3 regions of the Pantoea sp. PGP6 genome follow, and region 1 is predicted to be linked to each of the others. Evidence: predicted binding sites of a transcription regulator. Region 1 holds the regulator's gene; each other region holds the start of a gene.
What was found. The regulator CRP, encoded in region 1, controls carbon source genes, mostly activating them, when cyclic AMP is high. The targets are predictions, from matches to a motif close to ATGTGANNNNNNTCACAT.

Region 1 (8,122 bases):
ATCGCGTGATCCCAGGCTTTATGGTGCAGGGCGGCGGCTTTACCACCGACATGCAGCAGAAGCAGACCAATGCGCCGATCAAAAATGAGGCGGATAACGGCCTGCGTAACCTGCGCGGCACCATCTCAATGGCCCGTACCGCCGATAAAGACAGCGCCACCAGCCAGTTCTTCCTCAACGTGGCCGATAACGCCTTCCTCGACCATGGCCAGCGTGATTTTGGCTATGCGGTATTCGGTAAGATTGTGAAAGGTCAGGATGTGGCTGAAAAAATTTCTCAGGTACCGACCAAAGATGTCGGTCCTTACCAGAATGTCCCGTCTAAACCGGTAGTTATCCTCTCCGCTAAAGTTCTGCCTTAATGCTTCATGCCGCCATCTGTCGATGGCGGCGCTTTCCCGCATCCGGCAAAGCCAGAAAATGCTCTTATACTTAGGGCAAAACCTGAGCAGGAGGCGGCATGGCGAACAAACTCACCGAGAAACAAAAGGCCACATTGTGGCAACAGCGGCGCAGCGCCAGCTATCAGGCCAGCTGTCGGCTGGAAGGCTTCAGCCACAATGAACCCGCGGTAAAAGGCGACGAGGCGGCGGCACGTCTGGCTTCGCTGAGGAGGCAATATGGTGTCTAATATCGCGGTCAGCCAGGATCCCTACCTGTGGCACAACGACAACGTGCTGAAGAACCTGCTCGATATTCATGACGCTGCACAGCTGCGTAAAGCAGAGCTGAGCTTCAGTGCTGCCCGTCTGGCGACGCTGGAGTTAGGGCCGCGTAATGCCGGCTTGCCGTGGCTGCAGCTGATCCACCGTACGCTGTTCCAGGATGTTTACAGCTGGGCCGGTGAGTTGCGTACCATCGATATCTGGCGCGATGAGACGCCGTTCTGCCATTTCGAATATATCGAAAAAGAGGGGAATGCCCTGATGGCGGCGCTGGAAGAGGAAAATGGCCTCGCCGACCTGCCGCGTGACGCCTTTGTACAGCGTATTGCCCACTACTACTGCGAAATCAACGTGCTGCATCCTTTCCGTGAAGGAAATGGCCGCGCGCAACGCATCTTTTTCGAGCAGCTGGCGCTGCATGCCGGTTATCTGCTGGCGTGGGAGGCGATCGATGCCGAAAGCTGGCGAGTGGCGAATCAGGCAGGCGTTGCAGGCGACCTGCAGCTGCTGGAGCAGGTTTTTGCGAAAGTGGTGAGCGAGCCGGCGTAACCGCGTAGAATAGCGGCGCTGGTAACCACTCTGGATTAGTCATGCTGCTGCTGATCGACAACTACGACTCCTTTAGCTGGAATCTCTATCAATATTTCTGCGAGCTGGGCGCGCAGGTTCGGGTGGTGCGCAACGATGCCATCACCCTGCAGCAGATGGATGCGCTGCCGCTGACCCATCTGGTGATTTCCCCGGGACCCTGTACCCCCAACGAATCCGGCATTTCACTGGCGGCGATTCGCCATTTTGCCGGACGCCTGCCGGTGCTGGGCGTTTGCCTCGGACATCAGGCGATTGCGCAGGCCTGGGGCGGCGAGGTCGTGCGCGCCCGTCAGGTGATGCACGGTAAAACCTCGCTGATTCAGCACAGCAACAGCGGCGTGTTCCGCCAGTTGAATAATCCCCTCACCGTTACCCGTTACCATTCATTGATCGTAAAACGCGATACGCTGCCTGACGTCTTTGAGGTCACCGCCTGGAGCCTGCGTGACGGACAGCCCGACGAGATCATGGGCATCCGCCATAAAACCCTGGCACTGGAAGGGGTGCAATTCCATCCTGAAAGCATTCTCAGCGAGCAGGGACACCAGCTGCTGCGCAATTTCCTGTCGCAATAGTTTGCCTTTGAGTGATTTTTTATGCATATTTTGTGATTATTATTTCACAGCGGTACAACAATCATTCAAATGGGGTCACTAATGGCAGCCGAAAAAATTGCGGTCACACGGGAAACGTTCGATAACGTTATTTTGCCTGTTTATGCACCAGCGCAGTTCGTGCCGGTCAAAGGCAAGGGCAGCCGCGTCTGGGATCAGCAGGGCAAAGAATATATCGACTTTTCGGGCGGCATCGCCGTGACTGCGCTCGGCCATTGCCATCCTGCGCTGGTGGAAACGCTGAAAAGCCAGGGCGAAACGCTGTGGCATACCAGTAACGTCTTCACCAACGAACCGGCACTGCGTCTCGCCAGCAAGTTAATCAATGCCACCTTTGCCGAGCGGGTGTTTTTCGCCAACTCCGGTGCAGAAGCGAATGAGGCGGCGTTCAAGCTGGCACGCTATTACGCCTGCAAACGTCACAGCCCGTTCAAAAGTAAGATCATCGCCTTCCACAATGCTTTCCACGGCCGGACGCTGTTTACCGTGACGGTCGGCGGACAGCCAAAATATTCCGATGGCTTTGGCCCTAAACCTGCCGATATCGTCCACGTGCCGTTCAACGATCTGGCTGCGGTTAAGGCGGTTATCGACGATCATACCTGCGCTATCGTGGTCGAACCGATTCAGGGTGAGGGCGGCGTGGTGCCCGCAACCGAAGAGTTTATGCACGGGCTGCGTGAACTGTGCGATCAATACCAGGCACTGCTGGTGCTGGATGAAGTGCAGAGCGGTATGGGACGCAGCGGCAAGCTGTTTGCTTATGAGCACTATGGCGTGCAACCCGATATTCTGACCTCGGCCAAAGCGCTGGGTGGCGGTTTCCCGGTCAGCGCCATGCTGACTACCCATGAGATCGCCTCCACCATGGCCCCTGGCGTGCACGGCACCACCTACGGCGGCAATCCGCTGGCCTGCGCCATTGCCGAGACCGCGCTGGATATCATCAATACCCCGGCAGTGCTGGAAGGCGTTGGCGTCCGGCGTCAGCAGTTTGTCAGCGCGCTGCAGGCGATTGATGCGAAGTACGATCTGTTCAGTGATATTCGCGGCAAAGGCCTGCTGATTGGCGCGGCGCTGAAGCCTCAGCATGCCGGCAAGGCGCGCGATATCCTCAATGCGGCAGCCGCTGAAGGGGTAATGGTGCTGGTGGCCGGCACGGACGTGATGCGTTTTGCACCTTCGCTGATCATCGAACCCGCCGACATCGAAGAGGGTATGCGCCGCTTCGCCACCGCCGTCGGCAAGGTGATTACCGGCTGATTTAGTTTTTGCGTAACCGTCTGCTCAGCCAGCGGCCATGTTGCGGTCGCTGGCTCCACGCCAGAGATGAAATGGTGTGCATCACGCTCAGATGATCCAGAATGCGGCGTACATGCTGTTCCACCACCGTGACCGGCCCTTCATTAATGTTTTCCAGCTCATCCAGCAGGTTAACCTGCGAACTGGCACCATCATATTCCAGTCGCTGCTGACAACGTTGCAGCGCAATTTCGCAGGACTGCAGATAACGCTCAGCTAACGTGGCGGTCAGCATGGTGTGTTCACGCGCCAGAATCGTCATTGCATTGATGTGCTCAACAATAAACTGGCTGTGGGTGACCCACAGACGCATATCCTTGAGGTACTGAGCGTTAAAAGCCGGTTCCTGCATCGCCTGGTTCAGGGAGTTAAACAGCGCATTGTGAGCCTGATTGACCCGTACCCGCTGATACGCCAGTTTCTCCGGTGACTGTTCCGCCCCCAGCAGCAGCCGTAGCGCATCCTGATAGGTTTCCAGCGCGTCATGGGCGTTTTGCCGCAATAAGCCACTCTGCCACTGCGGCCACAGCCACAACATTCCGCCAAAGGCGATCAGGCACCCCATCAGCGTATCCATCAGGCGCGGCAGCAGGAACTGCGCCCCATTCAGCGACAGCAACTGCAGCGAGTAAACCGCCGTCACCGTAAAGCCGATCATCGACCAGCCGTAAAACTGGCGGGTAAACCGGTAGCTGATAAAGGTGATCACCAGCATGATCAGCAGCACCAGCGACTCCGGCACCGCCAGGCGTAAGGTAGCAGCCGCAATCACCAGGCCGGCAAAGGTGCCCAGCGCCCGGTGCTGGATGCGAACGCGGGTGGCGCTGTAGCCGTTCTGGCTGACGAACATAATGGTCATCAGAATCCAGTACGGTTTAGGGATGTTAAAAAACAGCGCCAGCGCGCTGCCCAGCATCAGCATCACCGCAAAGCGCCCGGCAGTGCGCAGTGCCGACGAACGCCAGGACAGATAGCTGCGCAGCGCCGGCAGAAGCGGCAGACGGCGCTGACGATCGGCCATCAGGTCACGTTGATAGAGCGGTTTTTGGGTGCGCAGCACCCGCGCAATCCGATTGAAGTGGTAGAGACAGAAATTTCCCACCGGATTGTCAGGATGCTGGCGGGCGATTTTTTCCAGCGCGCTGAGCTGCTTCTCCATGCCAAAACGATCCGGCAACTGGTGATAGAGAATGTTATCCGCCAGCACCCGTAAGCGGGCCGAAATAGTCTGGGCGTTCCAGCGGATCACCGCTTCGGCATGGCTCTGCTCCACCAGTTTCTGCACCTCTTCCGGCTGATGCAGGCTGACCGAGATGTGCTCCTGCAGGTCCAGCGCCACCTGAAAGGCGCGGGTCAGCCGCTTATGGCTGTGATCCCGGCTGGCGGAAAGCATGTGCATCTGCTGGTAACAGGTGGTGATCATATCGACCACTTTTTGCTGACGCGCCAGCAGCGGCGGCAGGGCCTTTTCCGGATCGGTCAGCTGAGTCAGCAGGGTATATTTGGCGTCGCAATAGTTGGCCAGCTCACGGTAGATCAGGCTCAGGCTTTCACGCATCGGCTGCTCTTTCCACAGCCAGAACCAGAACCAGTTAAACAGCCCATACCATAGCGTGCCGCCGATATAGAGCAGCGGCGGCACATAGATCGGCATACGGCCAATCAGGCTCAGCGTGAAGATGGCGGCGATCAGGGTGCCGGGCAGCAGACGGCCGTGCAGCGGGCTGATTTCGCCGGTGACCCCCAGCAGCAACGGCAAGGCGAACAGAATCAGCGGCAGCGGAATGGCGTGCTGCGTCAGCCACTGAATCAGAAAGCTGCCGAGCGCAAACAGGCTGCCGCCGACAATCAGGCGTTTGAAGAAGCGTTTATGCGGGGTATCCAGACCGGCGATATTGCAACAGGCGGGAACTAACGAGAACAGCAGACCTTTTTGCAGGTCGCCAGCCAGCCAGCCCAGCGCCACTGGCAGACAGAGCACCAGGGTTTGCCGCAAGGCGTAATTGACTTCAGGATGGTAAATAATTCGACGCCACATCGGCCCAACACAAACAATAACGGCGCGATGTTGCCATCACGCCGTGGGTGACAGGAATTAGCGGGTGCCGTAAACGACGATGGTTTTGCCGTGTGCAGAGATCAGGTTCTGATCTTCCAGCATCTTCAAAATACGGCCCACGGTTTCACGTGAACAACCAACGATTTGGCCAATTTCCTGACGAGTAATTTTAATTTGCATGCCGTCGGGATGCGTCATGGCGTCTGGCTGCTTCGCCAGGTTAAGCAGAGTCTGAGCAATGCGTCCGGTCACATCGAGGAAAGCGAGATTACCCACTTTTTCCGACGTAACCTGCAGGCGACGCGCCATCTGCGACGACAGTCGCATCAGGATATCCGGGTTAACCTGGATCAGCTGACGGAATTTCTTGTAAGAAATCTCCGCCACTTCGCACGCGGTTTTGGCACGTACCCAGGCGCTGCGCTCCTGACCTTCTTCGAACAGGCCAAGCTCGCCAATGAAATCGCCCTGATTCAGGTAAGAAAGAATCATCTCTTTGCCTTCTTCATCTTTGATCAGAACCGCAACGGAACCTTTCACGATGTAGTAAAGCGTTTCAGCTTTTTCACCTTGGTGAATCAGCGTACTTTTGGATGGATACTTGTGAATATGGCAATGGGACAGGAACCATTCGAGTGTAGGGTCTGTTTGCGGTTTGCCGAGAACCATTCGCTATTATCCTCTGTTGTAATCGTGCCCAAAATACAGGGGGCAGTTTCCCTGTCAGGCGATGAAAGCTTCAAGCGTTTCCCTTACAGGAAATTATTCGGGCTGCATTCGGCGCAGTGCGCATCATTCTTCCCGGCTTCGCCATCGGGTGACGAAAAATATTTTCAGCACTGTTTGTAGCACAGCTTTTGCCGACTGTCTTCTGTTGTCTCGCTTCAGCTAACGGCGGATTTCTCTGGATTGCTGTTTACCAGGCGAAAGCGTACTCTGACGGCAAAACCGCATATTCTGGAGCGAAAATCATGCAGGCAAGAGTGAAATGGGTAGAAGGGCTGACATTCCTCGGTGAGTCGTCATCCGGACATCAGGTATTAATGGATGGCAATTCGGGTGATAAAGCGCCCAGCCCAATGGAGATGGTGCTGATGGCGGCGGGCGGATGCAGCGCCATCGACGTGGTTTCAATTCTGCAAAAAGGTCGCAACGATGTGGCTGATTGTGAAGTAAAACTGACCTCAGAACGTCGTGAAGAGGCGCCGCGAATCTTTACGCACATCAACCTGCACTTTATCGTGAGCGGCAAAGCGCTACAGGATAAGGCGGTCTCACGCGCGGTGGATCTTTCTGCTGAAAAATATTGCTCGGTCGCCATCATGCTGGGCAAAGGGGTTACCATCACCCACAGCTATGAAGTGATCGAACTGTAGTAGCCGCAAGGGTCATTGCAGACCTGCTAACTTCACTTCCAGTATCTGATGCAGGTTGCTTTAAGACTGTGCCTGGGCAGGGAATCCGTTTTGATACTGTGCCTGCGCAGGGAACCGGGTCAGATCGGAAAGTCGTTTAAGCCAATCCCTGGCCGCTCGGCCTGCGCGATTACGCACCTCATCCCTGAGGCGCGCCCGTAGCCGGGCCAACGCTTTGCGTTGTTCAAAAACGCTCCCGGCGTTTTTATCCGGGCGGCGGGACGCTTTCCTCTTCTGACCCGGTTCCCAGCGTGTTGAACTTATCTATTGCTGCCAGATTCTTTCTGCCCAGAGGTTGTCTGTAGCGACCTTCCTGAAACCGGATGCGGTTGTCGGACGTGAAGCGAAGGGAGCATATGCCTGTAGCAAAGCATCGCGGGCCAGGGATGGCCCGTGCTGAGCCTGCCAGCGATAACGGTTTTGCGTCTTTGCGAAAGGTGTATGCTCCCTGAAGCCTGCCCAGGGGTAAGTCTTTAGCCGCAGGAAAGCCAGTTTTACTCTCTTTGTTAAAGACATCTGCTCTCAGAGCGGTTTTTGCTGGCCTCTTATTCTATCCGCTTGCCTTCCACCAGCCGCTTCACCAGCGGACCCATGATCAGCTCCATCGCCAGACCCATTTTGCCGCCAGGCACTACCAGCGTATTGATGTGCGAGATAAACGAGCCCTGCAGCATCGCCAGCAGATAAGGGAAGTCGATATCGTCCAGCGCCTGAAAGTGGATCACCACAAAGCTCTCATCCAGTGACGGAATAGCGCGGGCAGCGAACGGGTTTGAGGTATCGACCGTCGGCACTCGCTGGAAGTTAAGATGGGTGCGCGAGAACTGCGGCGTAATGAAGTTGATGTAATCCTCCATTGAGCGCACCACCGAATCCATTACCGCTTCACGCGAATGGCCGCGTTCGCTGGTGTCACGCACCAGCTTCTGAATCCACTCGAGGTTAACAATTGGCACCACGCCCACCAGCAGGTCGACATGCTCCGCTACGTTATGCTGGGCGGTCACCACGCCACCGTGCAGTCCTTCGTAAAACAGGATATCGGTGTTTTGCGGCAGCGGCTGCCACGGCGTAAAGGTGCCCGGCACCTGATTCCACGGTACCGCTTCGTCATAGGTGTGCAGGTATTTACGCGACTGGCCCTGGCCGTTGAGCCCATACTGCCTGAAGCTCTGCTCCAGCAGGCCAAAGTCATTGGCTTCCGGACCGAAATAGCTGACATGACGGCCCAAATCGCGCGCCTTGCGGATTGCCATATCCATTTCAGGCCGGGTGAAACGGTGGAAACTGTCGCCTTCCAGTTCGGCAGCGTGCAGATCGAGCTGCTGAAAGATTTTACGGAACGCGAGACTGGTGGTGGTGGTCCCCGCGCCGCTGGAACCGGTGACGGCGATTATCGGATGGCGTGCTGACATAAAAAAGCTCCCTGTGAAGTCGGGCCATGCGCATTGTTAACATGAATTGCCGCCGGCTGCA
Region 2 (8,122 bases), 3.1 Mb from region 1:
CAGCAGCCAGTTACCGTTGGGCAGCACCACCACCGGCTGGCGGATAAAGGTGCCCGGCTTATCCAGCAGTGTGGCGATGGCACCCCAGCTGCGGCCCAGATCGTGCGACTGACGATAGCGTACAATCGCGGTGTCCTGATTCCCCGATTTTTGCGCGGTCCACAGCAGCCACAGCACCTGATCCGGGTCGAGGAACAGCACCGGATTTTGTTCCGAACGGCTCGGATCGTCCGACAGTTGTTGCGCCTCGCTCCAGCGAGAGCTGCCTTCTGCCAGCCGCGAACACCAGATCGAAATATCGGCGATGCCTTCCTGGGTACCGCCAAACCAGACGCAGAGCAGATCGCCATTGGGCAGCGGAGCAGATTGGCGGCATGGTTTTGCGGGCAGGACGATGGCAGCATCGCCACCTGTTGCGCGCTATCCTGCGGGTGCGGCGCCAGCTGGCCGGTGCGTTCGACGGTGACGGTTTCCTGAGTCATATTAGGCTCCACTGTTTTGTGCATTGCGTTGCGTATTGGGCTGAGACTGGCGTGACGGGATGCAGCGGTCAATCACCATGATGATCGCCGGCGTCGCCAGCGCCACGTACATATTATCGATGCCGAATGGGTTACCGAGGATGAACCACACCGACGTCGCCAGACAGGCGCCGATCAAACCAGCATTGGCACCGCGGGTGCTTTTAAACCACGGCAGGTAGAACGCCATGATCGCCACCACGGTAATCGACAGACGAATGGCGCGGGTAAAGAATGACAGCTTCAGCACTTCCGGGAAGAACAGCACGAACAGCAGCGGGAAGAAGCCGATAGCGATTGAGATCCAGCGCGTCATTTTAAATTCACGCTCCGGGGTCGGATTGCGGTAGGGCACGTAAAAGTCCTTCACCACCAGCGAGGCGATCGCCAGCGCCACGGTACCGACGCTGACGAAGATCGACGCTACCAGCGAGGTGGTGACAATGCCCGCCAGCCACGGTGACATATCCTGCAGAAACACCGGCAGCGCATACAGGCTTTTGATATCAGGATGGGCAAATTTCGCCGCCACGCCAATCAGTGCCATCGCCAGACCAATCGGCAGGCAGAAAAAGAAGGCGACCCAGGTGGCACGCTTCGCGGACTTCACATCTTTGGTCGATGAGATCGCCTGGATCACAAACTGGGTACAGAAGATCGATCCGACCGTCCCGATCAACCACGCCACAATGGTACTGGCCCCGACGTGACCATCCCACGTCCAGTAGAACGCCGGCATTTTTTCGATCATTGGTGCTACGCCGCCGGTCATCTTCAGCGCCACGAAGAGGATTATCAGGATCCCGGCATATTTGAGCGCGCTGTGCAGCAGCGTGACCCACGCGACCCCTTTCATCCCGCCGAAGGCAAAATAGAAGGTGCTGACCACTGCTGTGATAAAGGCCGCCTGCGTCAGGTCGATTTTCAACACGGTTGAAATGGCCGCTGCGCCGCTGATGTAGTTGCCGACGTTCACCAGCAGCAGCGCATAGATCATGATGAGAGAGATGATATTTTTGGTTGAGGTGCCATATTTCTCGGCAATCGCGCCCGAAATAGTGATTTTGCCAGTGTTATAGATGCGTTTCACCAGGATCAGACCAAACAGCGGGAAGCCGATCGCCGCACCAATCACCGACCACGAGGCGGCAAAGCCATCTTCAAAAGCCGCCTGGGCGGTGCCAATGGTCGACTTGGCGCCGATATATTCTGACATCAGCATCACGCCGACGATAAATGCCGGCATCGCGCGTGAGCCTTCCATAAAGTCACCGCTGCTTTTGCTGCGCAGCCGCCAGGTCAGCCAAGTGGTAAACAGGATATAGGCGACCACCATGCCAACGATCAGCAGGGTGCTCTCAGTAGAAAATGCTTTCATCATGACCTCGATTGTTCTGGCAGATGGCGACCATCAGGTTCGTTCTCATCTGACCGGTAGGATACAAAGATGATGGTCGTTCCCCGGCAGGGCAGGCTGACGACACGCCAAAAGGTGATGAGTCATTGGTGCCAGCCACGAGCGGTTCGCGGTGTCGTTTCAGGACCTCACCCCGGTCCTGCCGAAGACGCAGGGCATCCGCCCTGCTGGCGATTACTGCAGGTACTGATTGACGATCTGGCGGATCTGCTGCTGCTGATCGGCGCTGAACTGCACCGCATAGCGGCTGTCACCTACGTCAAAGCCCAGCAGGCTGACCGCCTTTTTCACCGCAGCAGGAGAGAAGCCGATGTTATAGAGATCGGTGCGTAAACCGGTGACGCGCTCCTGTGCCTGATGCGAACCGGCAATATCGCCGGCGTTAAACTGCGCCCAGATGGCGTTGATCGCCTCGGGCGCCACGTTTGCCAGCCCGGAAATGCAGGCGGAGCAGCCATCGACGAACCCCTGATGAATCAGCGAGTCGGGGCCGTTCAGCACATCGAAGTGATCGATGCCGTCGGCAGCCTGCAGGAAGCCACTCAGACTCTGGTAGCTGCCGGCTGAATCTTTGATACCGATGATGTTCGGATGTGCCGCCAGCGTCCTGACGGTGTCAGGCTGCAGAGTATTGCCGGTACGCGCCGGGATGTTGTAAAGGAACAGCGGCACCTCAAGCGCGTCTGCAACGGCGTGGTAATGCGCGATCAGCTCCTGCTGCTTTAACGGCACGAACCATGGCGTAATCACCGAGACGGCATCAACGCCCAGCCTGGCGATCTGCTTACCGAGGCGGATGGTTTCACGGGTTGATATCTCGCCGATGTGCGCCACCACCGGCGCACGGCCGTTGACTTCATCGACGCAGGTTTCGGTGACCGCGATCTTCTCCTGCTGATTCAGCACAAAGAATTCTCCGTTGGTGCCGCCGCAGAAAATACCGTTACCGGCATCGAGCTGGCGTCGCACCTGCTCACGCTGGGCAGCCGGATTAAACTCACCGTCGCGATCAAAAGTGGTAACGATGGCGGTCAGTACCCCGGTTATTTTTTTGTTCATGGCAATCCTCATTGCGCCGGGTGAGAAGGAAACAGCGTCAGGTAGACTGCGCGCACATCGTCCGCCGTCACGGCCAGCGGCACGTTTTTCATCAGGCGCTGCACGTCGAGCGCCGCATCGACTAAATAGGGCAGGTGATCCGGGCTGATGCCCAGCGCTTCCAGGCTGGCTGGCAGCTGCAGGCGCTGAACCAGTGCGCTGAAGTAATCGACCAGCGCATGAGATTTCTGCTCCTCGCTTAAGCCGGTATCAGCCTCGGGCAGCAGATCGTAAGCCTGAGCAAATTTGCTCACCGCCGCGGGCCGGACAAAGCGCATGCAGGGGGCCAGCAGAATGGCATTGGCAACGCCGTGCGGCAGATGATATTTGCCGCCGAGCGGGTAGGACATGGCGTGGACCAGGTGCGTCCCGGCGTGGGCAATCGATGCACCACCGTAGTATGAGGCCCACAGCATCTCCAGTCGCGCCGCTAAATTGTGTGGTTCACGTAACGTGGTTTCGAGGCTGGCGAACAGCTTCTTCATGCCGATCAGCGCATAGTTATCGCTCACCGGATTGGCGACCGTGGCGGTGAAGCACTCAATCAGATGGCACAGCGCATCAATCCCGGTGGATGAAGCAATATGCGGCGGCATGCTGGTGGTGAGTTCCGGCACCAGCGCGACCCAGTCGGGCAACATCACCGGTGAAATAATGCCAACCTTGGTCTGTTTCTCCGGAATCGCCAGAATCGCATTCGGCGTGGCCTCCGAGCCGGTCCCGGCGGTGGTCGGAATCAACAGCGAGCGAACGCGGCGCTGCGGTTTCTCGCCTGCCAGCAGCGCATCCAGTGACGGCGCATCCCCGGCGCACAGCACTGACAGCAGCTTAGCGACATCCAGCACGCTGCCGCCGCCGATGCCAATCACCAGTTCAACCTCCTGCGCTGGCAGGGCGCTGACAATCGCCGCCACATCATGCTGACCTGGCTCTGGCGGAACGCTGTTCACCACACTGAGTCCGGGGATCTGCTGCCGGAGTTGTCCCACCAGTGCCTGCACGGCGGGAATGGCTTCAATGTTGTTATCGGTTACCACTAACGCTGTCGTGATGCCGTCGAGCAGATAGCGCATGTCGTTCAACGTCTGATAGCCGCTGATCACCGTGCTGTTGATATTCATCTCACACCCTTGTTGGTAATTTCTGAAGCAATGATTGATATCGCTCAGAGTAACGCTGACGTAATCCCCTTGCTGTGGCTAATTTTATAGGACATATCGATTTCGATTAATTTGATCTTGCTCACATATAATCAATCATGATTGAATATAATCAATTGCAGCGGCAATAGCCTGACAGGAGAGACGATGAGTTCGTCATGGTGGAAAACCCCGGTAGTGGTCATCGCCGATGACTTTACCGGAGCCAATGATGCAGGCAGTGGGCTGGCACAGGCCGGTGCCCGGGTTCAGGTGCTGTTCAGCCCAACGACGCCTGCAGATAGCGAGGCAGCGGATGTCTGGGTAATCAGCACCGACAGTCGGGCAGTCACGCCCGTGGTGGCGGCAGAGCGGATCACTGAGGCGGTGGGCCACTACGCTCCGCAGATTGCGCAGGGCTGGCTGTTTAAAAAGATCGACTCCACGCTGCGGGGCAATGTCGCTGCTGAACTGCGGGCGGCGCTGGCAGCCAGCGGTAAACGTCTGGCGCTGGTAGCACCGGCCGTGCCGTACCTCGGCCGCACTACGCGTGCCGGTCAGGTCTGGCTTGGCGATCGTTTGCTGACTGATACCGAATTTGCCAGCGATCCCAAAACCCCCATCGTCAGCGCCAGCGTGCTTCAGCAACTGCACATCGACGGGGATCAGATCGATCTCGCCACCCTGCGCAGCGATCGGCTTGAGCAGCGCTTAACGGACGCCCGCGGCGTGCTGGTGGTCGATGCTGAAAACGACACTGACCTGGCTCGCCTGATGGCAGCCGCGGCACGGCTGAGTGAAAAACCGCTGCTGGTGGGTGCGGCAGGCTTAAGCGAGGCACTGGGCCGCCATCTCGCCGCCCGGCCTGCGCCGTCGTCATCGGCGGAAAGGAGAGTTAGCGGTACGGCGGTTGACGCAGGTGTCCACGCAGCACGACCGGTACTGGCGGTTATCGGCTCGATGAGCAGCCGCGCACAGCAGCAGATCGCCACGCTGGCGACCCAGCGGCAGGTGACGGTGGTGGATGTTGATATCCGTCAGCTGTTCCGCCAGCCCGCCTGGCCCGATGCAGCGGACTGGCTGGGACAAGCCACAGCGGCGCTACGTCAGGGACGACATACGGTGATCCGCACCTGTCAGCATGCTTCACAGCGGCATGAGATTGAAATGCTCTGCCAGCAGTTTCAGCTGACGCGCCAGCAACTGGGCGAAGCGATTTGTCAGTTGCTCGGTGAGATGACCCGCACGTTGTGTGACAGCCAGCTCCCGCATGCGCTCTATCTGTCTGGCGGCGACGTGGCGATTGCCGTCGCTCAGGCTCTGGGTGCCAGCGGATTTCAGATTCAGGGCCTGGTGGCGGGCTGTGTGCCGCACGGGGTTCTGCTTAACAGTGAATTTACCCTGCCGGTGATGACCAAAGCCGGTGGCTTTGGTGATGAAAACACCCTGGTAGCAGCCATTGGTTTTATTGAGGAGAAGTCGAGTGAGTAAAATTATTGCGGTCACCATGGGCGATCCGGCGGGCATCAGCCCGGAAATCATTATCAAATCGCTGTTGGAAGGTGAGTTGAATGGCGTGCCAGCGGTGGTTGTCGGCTGCGCTGCGACGCTGCGGCGGATTATGGCGATGAACATTACGCCACAGGCGGAACTGCGGATTGTGGATCGGGTGGCATCGGCCCACTTTGCGCCCGGCATCATTAACGTGATCGATGAACCGTTAGCCGATCCTGAAGCGCTAAAGCCAGGTATGGTGCAGAAGCAGGCGGGCGATCTGGCGTGGCGCTGCGTGAAGCGCGCCACCGAACTGGCGCTGGCGGGCGAGGTACAAGCTATTGCCACCGCGCCACTCAACAAAGAGGCGCTGCACGCGGCGGGTCATCTCTATCCGGGTCACACTGAACTGCTGGCGCACCTGACCGGCACTCAGGATTACGCCATGGTGCTCTATACCGATAAGCTGAAGGTCATTCACGTCACCACCCATATTGCGCTGCGTAAATTCCTCGATACCCTGAGCCGTTCACGCATTGAGACGGTGATCGGCATGGCGGACACCTTCCTGCGTCGGGTCGGCTTTACCCAGCCGCGCATCGCCGTGGCGGGCGTCAATCCGCACGCCGGTGAAAATGGCCTGTTTGGTGATGAGGAAATAACTACGGTCGCCCCGGCGATTGCGGCAATGAAAGCACAGGGCATCGCGGTGTCGGGCCCCTGTCCACCGGATACGGTATTCCTGCAATGTCAGGAAGGGCAGTACGATATGGTGGTGGCAATGTACCACGATCAGGGACACATTCCGCTGAAGCTGCTGGGATTCTACGATGGGGTGAACATCACTGCGGGCCTGCCGTTTATCCGCACCTCGGCGGACCACGGCACGGCGTTTGATATCGCCTGGACAGGTAAAGCGAAGTCTGAGAGCATGGCGATCTCTATCAAACTCGCGATGCAGCTCGCATAGGGAAATATGAAGGGACAGAGCCGTCTTGACCAGATTATGGATTACCTGAAAAGCCATAATCTGGTGACTGTTGAGCAACTGGTCAGTGCGATTTCCGCCTCGCCGGCCACGATTCGACGTGATTTGATTAAGCTGGATAAAGAAGGGGTGATCAGCCGCAGTCATGGCGGCGTCACCCTCAACCGGTTCATTCCTACGCAGCCGACCACGCTGGAAAAAATGCAGCGTAATCTGGCGGAAAAGCAGGCGATAGCCGCCTGTGCTGCCAGCTTTGTTCAGGCGGGCGACGCGGTGGTGCTGGATGCCGGTACTACTATGCTGGAACTGGCGCGCCAGCTGACCCATCTGCCGCTGCGGGTGATTACCGCCGATCTGCACATTGCGCTGTTTTTATCGGAATTCAGGCAGATTGAGGTAACGATTATCGGTGGCCGCATCGACGACTCCAGCCAGTCCTGTATTGGCGAACATGGCCGTCGACTGTTGCGCAGCATCAATCCGGATATCGCCTTTGTCAGTTGTAATTCATGGAGCCTTGAGCGCGGCATTACTACTCCAACCGAGGAGAAAGCCGGGCTGAAGCACGATCTGCTGGCCAATGCCGGGCGTCGGGTGTTGCTGGCGGACAGCAGTAAATATGGTTCCTGGTCGCTGTTTTGCGCCGCGCCGCTGGAGAGCCTGACCGATATTGTGACCGATGAGCGGCTGGAAGAGGCTGCCCGGCATGGGCTGCGGGAGCGTGGGATCGGCTTGTTGCTGACGGCATAACCGCCAGCGGCAACAACGGTAAGCGGCGGCTGCCAGACACAGCGCGCCGCCCGCAAGGATTACAGCGTCTTCAGACCCACAGACGGGATATTTCTGCCGTAATAAATTTCACGCATCTCTTTCCACAGCAGGTCGGTAATCCGTTTATGCTCCTGTGGGCTGAGATCTTCAGGTTTGGTATTAAACAGGTAGTGCTTCAGATCGAACTCTTTCAGCAACATCTTGGTATGAAAGATGTTTTCCTGATAAACGTTCACATCCACCATGTCATACATCGCTTTCATATCTTCCGACATGAAGTTCTGGATCGAGTTTATTTCGTGATCGATAAAGTGCTTCATCCCCTTCACATCACGGGTAAACCCGCGCACCCGGTAATCGACCGTGACGATGTCAGATTCCAACTGGTGAATCAGGTAGTTCAGCGCTTTGAGCGGTGAAATCACGCCGCAGGTAGAGACTTCAATATCGGCGCGGAAGGTACACAGTCCGCCTTCCGGATGACTTTCCGGATAGGTGTGTACGCAGATATGACTCTTATCCAGATGGGCCACCACCGAATTCGGTAACGGGCCAGGGTGTTCCGAGTTATCGATATCTTTCGGATCGATCGGTTCTTCGCTGACCAGAATGGTGACGCTCGCGCCCTGCGGCTCATAATCCTGGCGCGCAATGTTCAGCACGTTGGCACCAATGATCGAGCAGGTCTCGGTCA
Region 3 (8,122 bases), 1.8 Mb from region 1:
CGATGCCAGCTGGCTGAGCGATGTCCGTCACTACGAACAACACATCTTGAGCCAACGTTAAGGAATTCACTATGCAAAGCATTCTTTCTTCCTGGTTTGTTAAGGGAATGGTCAAAGCCACCAGTGATATGTGGCTGAAGGGCTGGGATGAGCGTAACGGTGGGAACGTCAGTCTGCGTCTGCTGGAGGAGGAGGTGAAACCTTTTGCGGCCGATTTCTATCCGGAGCCGCGCTGCATTGAACTGACACAGCCGGCGCCTGCGCTGGCAAACTGCTGGTTCCTGGTGACCGGATCGGGCAAGTTCTTCCGCAACGTGCAACTCGATCCCGCCGATTGCCTGGCGCTGCTGCAGGTCGATGACAAAGGACTCTCATTCAAAATTCACTGGGGGCTGTCGAATGGCGGCCTGCCAACCTCTGAACTCGCCTCACACTTCCAGTCGCACGGCGTGCGTAAAGCGGTCAGCAACGGCGCTGATCGGGTGATCATGCATTGCCACGCCACCCATTTTATGGCGTTAAGTTATGTGGTTGAACTGGATTCGGCGCGTTTTACCCGCTTGCTGTGGGAAGGCAGCACGGAATGTCTGGTGGTATTCCCGGATGGCGTCGGCATTCTGCCGTGGATGGTGCCCGGCACTGACGGTATCGGGGCCGCCACGGCGGAGCAGATGCAGTCGCATAGCCTGGTAATGTGGCCGTTCCACGGCATCTTTGGCAGCGGGCCGACCCTGGATGAAACCTTTGGCCTGATCGATACCGCCGAAAAATCCTCTGAAGTGATCGTCAAGGTGCTGTCGATGGGTGGCATCCGCCAGAGTATCACTACCGAACAACTGGTGGCGCTGGGTGAACGCTTCGGGGTCAATCCGTGGCAGGCTGCGCTGGATGTGGGGCCTGCCAATGCTTCGTAGAGCCTTTGTGATGCAGGTGATTGCGGATTGCCACGCCGAATATCAGCGACGCCACTCGCCGATCTGGCCGGAGCTGGCAGAAACGCTGAAGGCGCACGGGGCGCACAACTATGCTATCTGGCTGGATGCGGAGCGTAATCTGCTGTTTGCCAGCGTTGAGATTGAGTCGGAAGCGCGCTGGGAGGCGGTTGCCCGCACCGAAGTATGTCAGCGCTGGTGGGCATCAATGAAAGACCTGATGCCGTCAAATCAGGACAACAGTCCGGTCAGTCAGCCGTTAAAGCCGGTTTTCTTCCTCAAATGAGGACGGCCTGAAAAGCAACAAGGGCGGCAATCGCCGCCCTGATTTTATTTACGCTTTATGCTGACAGAGTCCGGTCAGCGTCGGCCACATCGCCATCAGTGTATCAATGATGCTGTCGAGATCGTCCCGCTGCACCCCTTCACGCGCCCGCACCGACATGCCTTGCAGCATACAGCCCAGATAGCGCGCGAGCGCCGCGATATTCACTGATTCGCTCAGTTCACCACGCTGCTGGCGGGTCAGCAGAAAGTCGCTAAGCGTACTCTCCTGCGACTGATGCTGCTGCTGCAACATGCTGGCGATCTCGGCAGAAGCCGCTGACAGGGTGGTGGAGGTGCAGATAAAGAAACAGCCGCCGGGCGAATCGCGATCGGTAAAGCAGGCGGCGGTTGCACGGAAATAACCCTCGATCGCCTGATCGACCGGCAACGCATCATTGCCGAGCGCCGCGTCACGCCAGGCACTGAATTTCTCCACGTAGCGCTCCATCGCGGCCCGGAACAACCCCTCTTTATTGACAAACTCGGCGTAGAGCGTGGGCGCTTTCGCCCCGGTTGCCGCTACCAGATCGGCCAGCGAGGTCCCCTCATAACCGTGGGTCCAGAACAGGGTAAGCGCTTTATCGAGCGCAGCTTCACGGTCGAAAACTTTTGGCCGACCGCGGCACTTCTTCACATCGCAATCCTGAACCTGGCTCATATATCCTCACGGGTTGTGAAACACCCTATTAAATTACCGATCATTAATAAATTGTGCAAGGGCTGGCGCATTCTGCGCTGAAGGCGGTTGCCATTTTGTGCGACGGCGCGCGGATATCGCCCCTAAGGTTAAGTGAAAAAGGGGGCTGAAGCCCATAATCACGCCACTTCGCGAATAAAATAACGCTCATTAAATAAATATTGACGGCTGACCATAATCGGGCCTATCATTTAGTTAATGATCGTTAATTAAATAACGACACACATTTTTCCACTACCGAATATTGAGAGAGCAACCTATGAAAAGCATCAAACTGAGTCTGGCCGCACTGGCACTTTCTACCCTGACATTTGGCGCATTCGCCGCTGATCAGGTCAGCAGCGACCCAATCAACCAGCAGCCGGTTGGCACCATTTCTGTCCAGGGCGGCAGCAACCTCAATTCCCTTGAAGCGCAGCTAAATGCCAAAGCGGATGAAGCGGGTGCCAAATCATTCCGTATCACCTCAACCAGTGGTCAGAACAAATTGCACGGCACCGCCGTGATTTATCAGTAATTAACTGTTGAGAAGGGGTTCGTTATGAAAAGTATCAGTATGATGGTGGTGGCTGCGCTACTCGGCAGCCTCTCCTTTGCCAGCGTGGCGGCTCAGCAGGTCACTCAATCGCCGCTCGATCAGCAAAAAATTGGCGTGATCAGCGCGACAGGTAGCACCAACCTGACCTCGCTGGAACAGCAACTGTCAGACCGGGCCAGCGATGTCGGTGCAAAGTCTTTCCGCATCACTTCGACCTCTGGCAACAACAACCTGCATGGCACCGCAGTCATTTATAAGTAAACCGCAGTCATTTATAAATAAGATGAAACAGGCTTCAGATAACCACTTATCTGAAGCCTTTTTTCTAGCCGTTACTGCGTAATTGCGGGTAGCGGCGGAAGATATAGACACACCACAACAGCGCGACCAGACCGATCATCCCACCGACATTGCCCACATCCGCCATCTGCAGATGCAGACTGACCTGATTACCCAACAGCGCACCTGCGCCAATGCCGATATTATAAATACCCGACATCAGCGACATCGCAACGTCTGTGGCATCAGGCGCCAGTGATAGCACCCGTACCTGCATGCCCAGGCCAATCATCATCATCGCCATTCCCCAGATCACACACAGGGTGGAGATTGCAGCAGGACGGACCGCAGCAAAAATCAGCAGTCCCATGCAAAGTGTAATCAGCGCGATGGCGGCGATCAGCAGACCAGAGGGGAATTTATTACCCAGCGAACTGAACAGTACGCTGCCGATAATGCCGGCCGATCCGAACAGCAGCAGCAATAGGGTGGTGAAGTTCTCACCCGAGTGGGCCACCGCCTGCATAAAGGGTTCGATATAGCTATAAGCGGTGTAGTGCGCGGTCACCACCAGCGTCACCAGCAGATACATACTGACTAACGCCGGACGACGGAACAGCATCGGCACGCTGCTCAGTGAACCGGTATGTTCACTCGGCAGACGCGGCAGGATCCGCACCAGCATAATCATCAGCACCAGCGCCGAGAGGCCAATGGCACCAAAGGTGGTACGCCAGCCGAGATACTGACCCACCACGCGGCCAATTGGCACGCCCAGCACCATCGCAAGCGCCGTACCGGTTGCCAGCATGCTCAGCGCCTGGGTTTTCTTGCCCGCCGGGGCGACGCGGATCGCCAGCGATGCGGTGATCGACCAGAACACCGCGTGCGACAGCGCGATACCGATACGCGAGACGATCAGCGAACGGAAGTCCCACGCCACGGTTGACAGCACATGGCTGATGATAAAAATCAGGAACAGCACGCCGAGCAGCATTCGTCGCTCAATATTGCGGGTCAGCAGCATCAGCGGCAGCGAGAGCAGCGCCACCACCCAGGCATAGATGGTGAGCATAATGCCGACATCAGCGGTCTGCATCGAGAAATCAGCTGCGATATCCGATAGCAGGCCAACCGGCACAAATTCGGTGGTGTTGAAAACAAAAGCGGCAATAGCCAGCAACACCACGCGAAGCCAGGCAGTTTTACGTGAAACAGTCGTTGATTGCATGAGGAGTCAAATCAGTCAGAACAGCGAATTCGGATGTGGCAGAAACATCCAGCGAAAGTGACCTGCGTCACAAATTACTGACTATTGTAGTGAATAAACCGGGAAGAGGAACCTTATAAACCGTTTTTAATCCTGAATATTTTTTATCGCCCTGTGGCAGGGCGATAGCCTGAGGTTATTGACCGCGTCGCCGTGCCGGCATCATGCGCATCAGGGTGTTGTCTTTCAGCAGATAATGATGAAACAGCGCCGCCGCCGCGTGCAGTCCGATTAACCAGTATCCAAGCGGAGCCAGCGTCTCATGCCAGCCAATCAGCATATCCGCCAGATCAAAATTGGGTTCCGCCGCCACCGGCATGCTGATGCCAAACAGCCACCATTCACGGCCTTTCAGATAGCGTGATGTCAGACCGAGTATCGGCAGAGTAATAAACAGCGCATAGATAAGGGTGTGAGTCAGATGTGCCAGCCCGGTCTGCCAGCGTCGGGCGGCAGGAACAATCGGCGGAGAACGATGCCGGGTACGCAGCACCAGACGAGCAATCATCAACACCAGCACCGACGCGCCCGCGCTGAAATGGGTGATGATCATCGCATAACCCTGCCATGAACCGCGCTGAGCAAAACCGCGCAGTTCAATGGTGGCGTAGGCCGTCGCCACCAGTAAAAAGGTCAGCCAGTGAAGGGCGATCTGAGAGCCCGCAAACTTTTCCCGCATGGTAAAACCCGTTAAAGAGAATCAGGAGTTCTAACATAACGGAAAATGGCGGAAAATCTTAACAAATTAGCGCAGCGCGAGCCTTGCTCAATCGCGGTCAGGCTAACGTGAGGTCAGGGTATGTTTCAGGGCCACACCAGGCTGTGGATCAGCATCGGAATGGCGAGGGGATGGACAGCAGGTTTCACAGCCCATCGCGCCAGAATAATACTTTTTGGCCTGCAGGATAGCCGCATTGACGTGGTAAAAACTGCCGAGAAACAGCCGGTCAGCCGGCGCGGGCAGGAAGGGGCAGCCCGCAGCATGCACCACATGGTTATGGTTGTAACCTGATTGTTTGTTCACGTAATAGTAGAGAGCCACAGGCGGTCCTTTTTTGCTGTGTTAAGCGACAGAAGTAAGCAAATGTCACAATCAGACCGATTATAGCGGGAAAAGCACATTATGTTCCGGCTGGCCCTGAAAGTTGTCTCAACAGCGCAGATAAAATCGCCCGGCGCAGTGGCCGGGCCAGCAATTCAGAGGGAACAGGGGATCAAAGCTTTTTACACTGCAACCGCCAGGCCACCAGCAGAGCCAGCAGTAGCAGGGCGCTGATAAACAGCGTGATACCCATCCAGCCATAGTTATGCCAGAACACCCCGCCCAGCGTCCCGGCCACGCTGGACCCGACGTAATAGCTGAACAGATAGAGTGAAGAAGCCTGACCGCGCGCACGGCGGGCTCGTGGACCAATCCAGCTGCTGGCAACCGCATGGGCGGCAAAAAAACCGGCGGTGAACAGCATCATGCCGGGCAAAATCAGCCACAGCGAATTAAAGGCAGTGAACAACAGGCCAGCCAGCATAATCGCGGTAGCGCCGAGCATCACCGGCCCCCGTCCCAGCCGGCTGGTTAACGCACCCGCTTTCGGCGAACTCCATGAGCCGGTGAGGTAGACCACCGACAGCAGACCCACCACTGCCTGGCTGAGATGCCAGGGCGCATCCAGTAAACGGTAGCCGATGTAGTTAAACAACGTGACAAAGGCTCCCATCAGCAGAAAGCCTTCTGCAAACAGCCACGGCAGCCCTTCATCGCGCCAGTGCAGACGAAAATTAATCAGCAGGTTACGGGGGCGCAGAGAGGTGGCGCGGAAATGGCGCGACGCCGGCAGGATTTTCCAGAACATCACCGCTGAAGCCAGGGAAAAGCAGCCGATAACCGCAATCGCCACCCGCCATGAGAAAAAGTCGGTCAGCACCCCGCTCAGCAGGCGGCCACTCATGCCGCCGATGGAATTACCGCTGATGTACAGCCCCATTGAGAACGCCACCACCCGCGGGTCCATCTCTTCACTCAGATAGGTCATGCCGACTGCGGCGACCCCGCTCAGCGCCAGGCCCATCAATGCGCGCATGATCAGAATGCCGTGCCAGCTGGTCATGGTGGCGGAGATCAGGGTACAGAGGGCGGCCAGCATCAGCGCGGTGACCATTACAGACTTGCGTCCGACCGCATCAGACAGCGGGCCGGTCACCAGCAGGCCCAGCGCCATCAGTCCGGTGGAGATGGAGAGTGACAGGCTGCTGGTCGCGGGCGACACGCCAAACTGCTGCGACAGCACCGGCAATATTGGCTGGACACAGTAGAGCAGGGCAAAGGTGGCGAGACCGGCTGAAAACAGGGCCAGCGTGACGCGCATAAACTGCGGCGTTCCGCGGGTAATCCAGCCCGATGCAGCCAGCGATTCTGGCGATCTGCATCCTGCGTCATCCGCAACGGTTCCTGCATGAGTAGTGCGACCCACAATCTTTCCTTAGTGATAAAAAACCTGTCGTCAGCTTAGAAAAGGCTGATTATGATGTCTAATATATTAATAATCTCAAATAAGACGTTAAAGATATGAATATCGAGCTGCGCCATCTGCGCTATTTCATTGCGGTCGCCGAAGAATTGCATTTTGGCCGGGCGGCGCTGCGGCTGAATATTTCTCAGCCGCCGCTCAGTCAACAGATTATTCAGCTTGAGACTGAAACCGGTGCCCGGCTGTTTAATCGTACCAACCGCAGCGTGCAGCTCACGGCCGCCGGTCAGCAGTTACTGCAGGATGCGCGCACCATTCTGTTGCAGGTGGAACAGGCGGCTGACCGGGCGGCGCGGCTGCATCGTGGCGAAGAGGGAGAGCTGCGTATCGGCTTTACCTCCTCAGCGCCGTTTACCGCGGTGGTGTCCGATGCGCTGTACCAGTTTCGCCAGCGCTGGCCGCAGGTGCATATTCAGATGCAGGAGATCAACACCCGCCAGCAGCTGGCCCCGCTGCATGACGGGCGGCTCGATCTCGGCGTGATGCGCAACACGCCGCTGCCGGCAGATTTGCGCCACCAGCTGCTGTTGAGTGAACCGCTGTATGCGGTGGTGCACTGGGCGCATCCGCTGGCCACGGCAGACAGGATTTCGGTCAGTGCGCTGGCGGCTGAGCCGTTTGTGTTTTTCGATCCGCAGGTCGGGACCGCACTCTACAGCGACATCCTGGCGCTGCTTCACCGCTACCAGATTAAGCCCTACATCACCCAGGAAGTGGGTGAGGCGATGACCATTCTCGGTCTGGTGGCGACCGGGCTGGGCGTGTCAATTTTGCCCGCCTCATTTCGCCGGGCGCAGCTGGCTGATGTCATCTGGCTGCCGCTGGCAGAAAGTGATGCTATTTCTGAACTGTGGTTAGTCTGGTCCGCAGAGCGCGAAATAAATGAGCAGATGCGCCATATGATGACGTTACTGCAGCAAAAAAAGGCGTAACTCTGGCCGGTCCCGACGACAATGTGTGCGATAAATCACATTTCTAATCAAATATTTGACGCTGCCGCCTGATCTGCCTCACCATGACGCATGTTTATTTAGAAGCGCGAAAATAACCGGGAGCAGGGTTGTGAATCTGGACAGTCAACCTGGCCATATTGACCAAATTAAGCAAACCAATGCAGGCGTCGTTTATCGATTAATTGATCAATTCGGTCCTATTTCGCGTATCGAACTTTCCCGACGCGCCCAGCTCGCGCCAGCCAGCATCACTAAAATCGTGCGTGAAATGCTGGATGCCCATCTGGTGCAGGAGACGGAGTTTCAGGAGCCAGGCAGCCGCGGCCGTCCGGCGATTGGGCTGATCCTCGACACTGACGCCTGGCACTATCTGGCGATTCGCCTGCACCGTGGCGCCATGACCTTTACCCTGCGCGACCTTAGCAGCCGGGAACTGGTGGAGGATAGCCTGCCGCTGCCGGATGAATCGGCTCAGCCGCTGCTGACCGCACTAATCGACCAGGTTGACGCCTTCTTTATTCGTCACCAGCAGCAGCTGGAACGCCTGACCGCCATCGCCGTGACCCTGCCAGGATTGATTAATGCCGCTTCTGGCGTGGTG

Region 2: the regulator CRP is predicted to act here: its motif matches at 4,267-4,284, upstream of ACLIBF_RS17445 (iron-containing alcohol dehydrogenase).
Region 3: the regulator CRP is predicted to act here: its motif matches at 4,060-4,077, upstream of ACLIBF_RS10635 (sugar transporter).

The regions. Positions count from the first base shown of each region.
Region 1 covers NZ_JBQBMA010000001.1:422,986-431,107, forward strand. Annotated here, with positions in the region: gene ppiA (peptidylprolyl isomerase A) at 1-362, shown strand, start outside; gene ACLIBF_RS01930 (YhfG family protein) at 461-631, shown strand; gene ACLIBF_RS01935 (putative adenosine monophosphate-protein transferase Fic) at 621-1,214, shown strand; gene ACLIBF_RS01940 (aminodeoxychorismate/anthranilate synthase component II) at 1,256-1,831, shown strand; gene argD (bifunctional acetylornithine/succinyldiaminopimelate transaminase) at 1,913-3,133, shown strand; gene ACLIBF_RS01950 (YccS/YhfK family putative transporter) at 3,135-5,210, opposite strand; gene crp (cAMP-activated global transcriptional regulator CRP) at 5,268-5,900, opposite strand; gene ACLIBF_RS01960 (OsmC family protein) at 6,203-6,607, shown strand; gene ACLIBF_RS01965 (phosphoribulokinase) at 7,192-8,061, opposite strand.
Region 2 covers NZ_JBQBMA010000001.1:3,563,290-3,571,411, reverse strand. Annotated here, with positions in the region: partial or broken gene ACLIBF_RS17460 (sialidase family protein) at 1-482, opposite strand, end outside; gene ACLIBF_RS17455 (sodium:solute symporter family protein) at 484-1,899, opposite strand; gene ACLIBF_RS17450 (dihydrodipicolinate synthase family protein) at 2,113-2,997, opposite strand; gene ACLIBF_RS17445 (iron-containing alcohol dehydrogenase) at 3,006-4,157, opposite strand; gene dtnK (D-threonate kinase) at 4,344-5,666, shown strand; gene ACLIBF_RS17435 (D-threonate 4-phosphate dehydrogenase) at 5,659-6,639, shown strand; gene ACLIBF_RS17430 (DeoR/GlpR family DNA-binding transcription regulator) at 6,646-7,407, shown strand; gene speD (adenosylmethionine decarboxylase) at 7,467-8,122, opposite strand, start outside.
Region 3 covers NZ_JBQBMA010000001.1:2,199,957-2,208,078, forward strand. Annotated here, with positions in the region: gene ACLIBF_RS10605 (L-rhamnose isomerase) at 1-61, shown strand, start outside; gene rhaD (rhamnulose-1-phosphate aldolase) at 72-914, shown strand; gene rhaM (L-rhamnose mutarotase) at 904-1,218, shown strand; gene ACLIBF_RS10620 (TetR/AcrR family transcriptional regulator) at 1,267-1,917, opposite strand; gene bhsA (multiple stress resistance protein BhsA) at 2,216-2,473, shown strand; gene bhsA (multiple stress resistance protein BhsA) at 2,498-2,755, shown strand; gene ACLIBF_RS10635 (sugar transporter) at 2,820-4,004, opposite strand; gene cybB (cytochrome b561) at 4,180-4,722, opposite strand; gene ACLIBF_RS10645 (hypothetical protein) at 4,825-5,085, opposite strand; gene ACLIBF_RS10650 (MFS transporter) at 5,258-6,448, opposite strand; gene ACLIBF_RS10655 (LysR family transcriptional regulator) at 6,607-7,500, shown strand; gene mlc (sugar metabolism global transcriptional regulator Mlc) at 7,631-8,122, shown strand, end outside.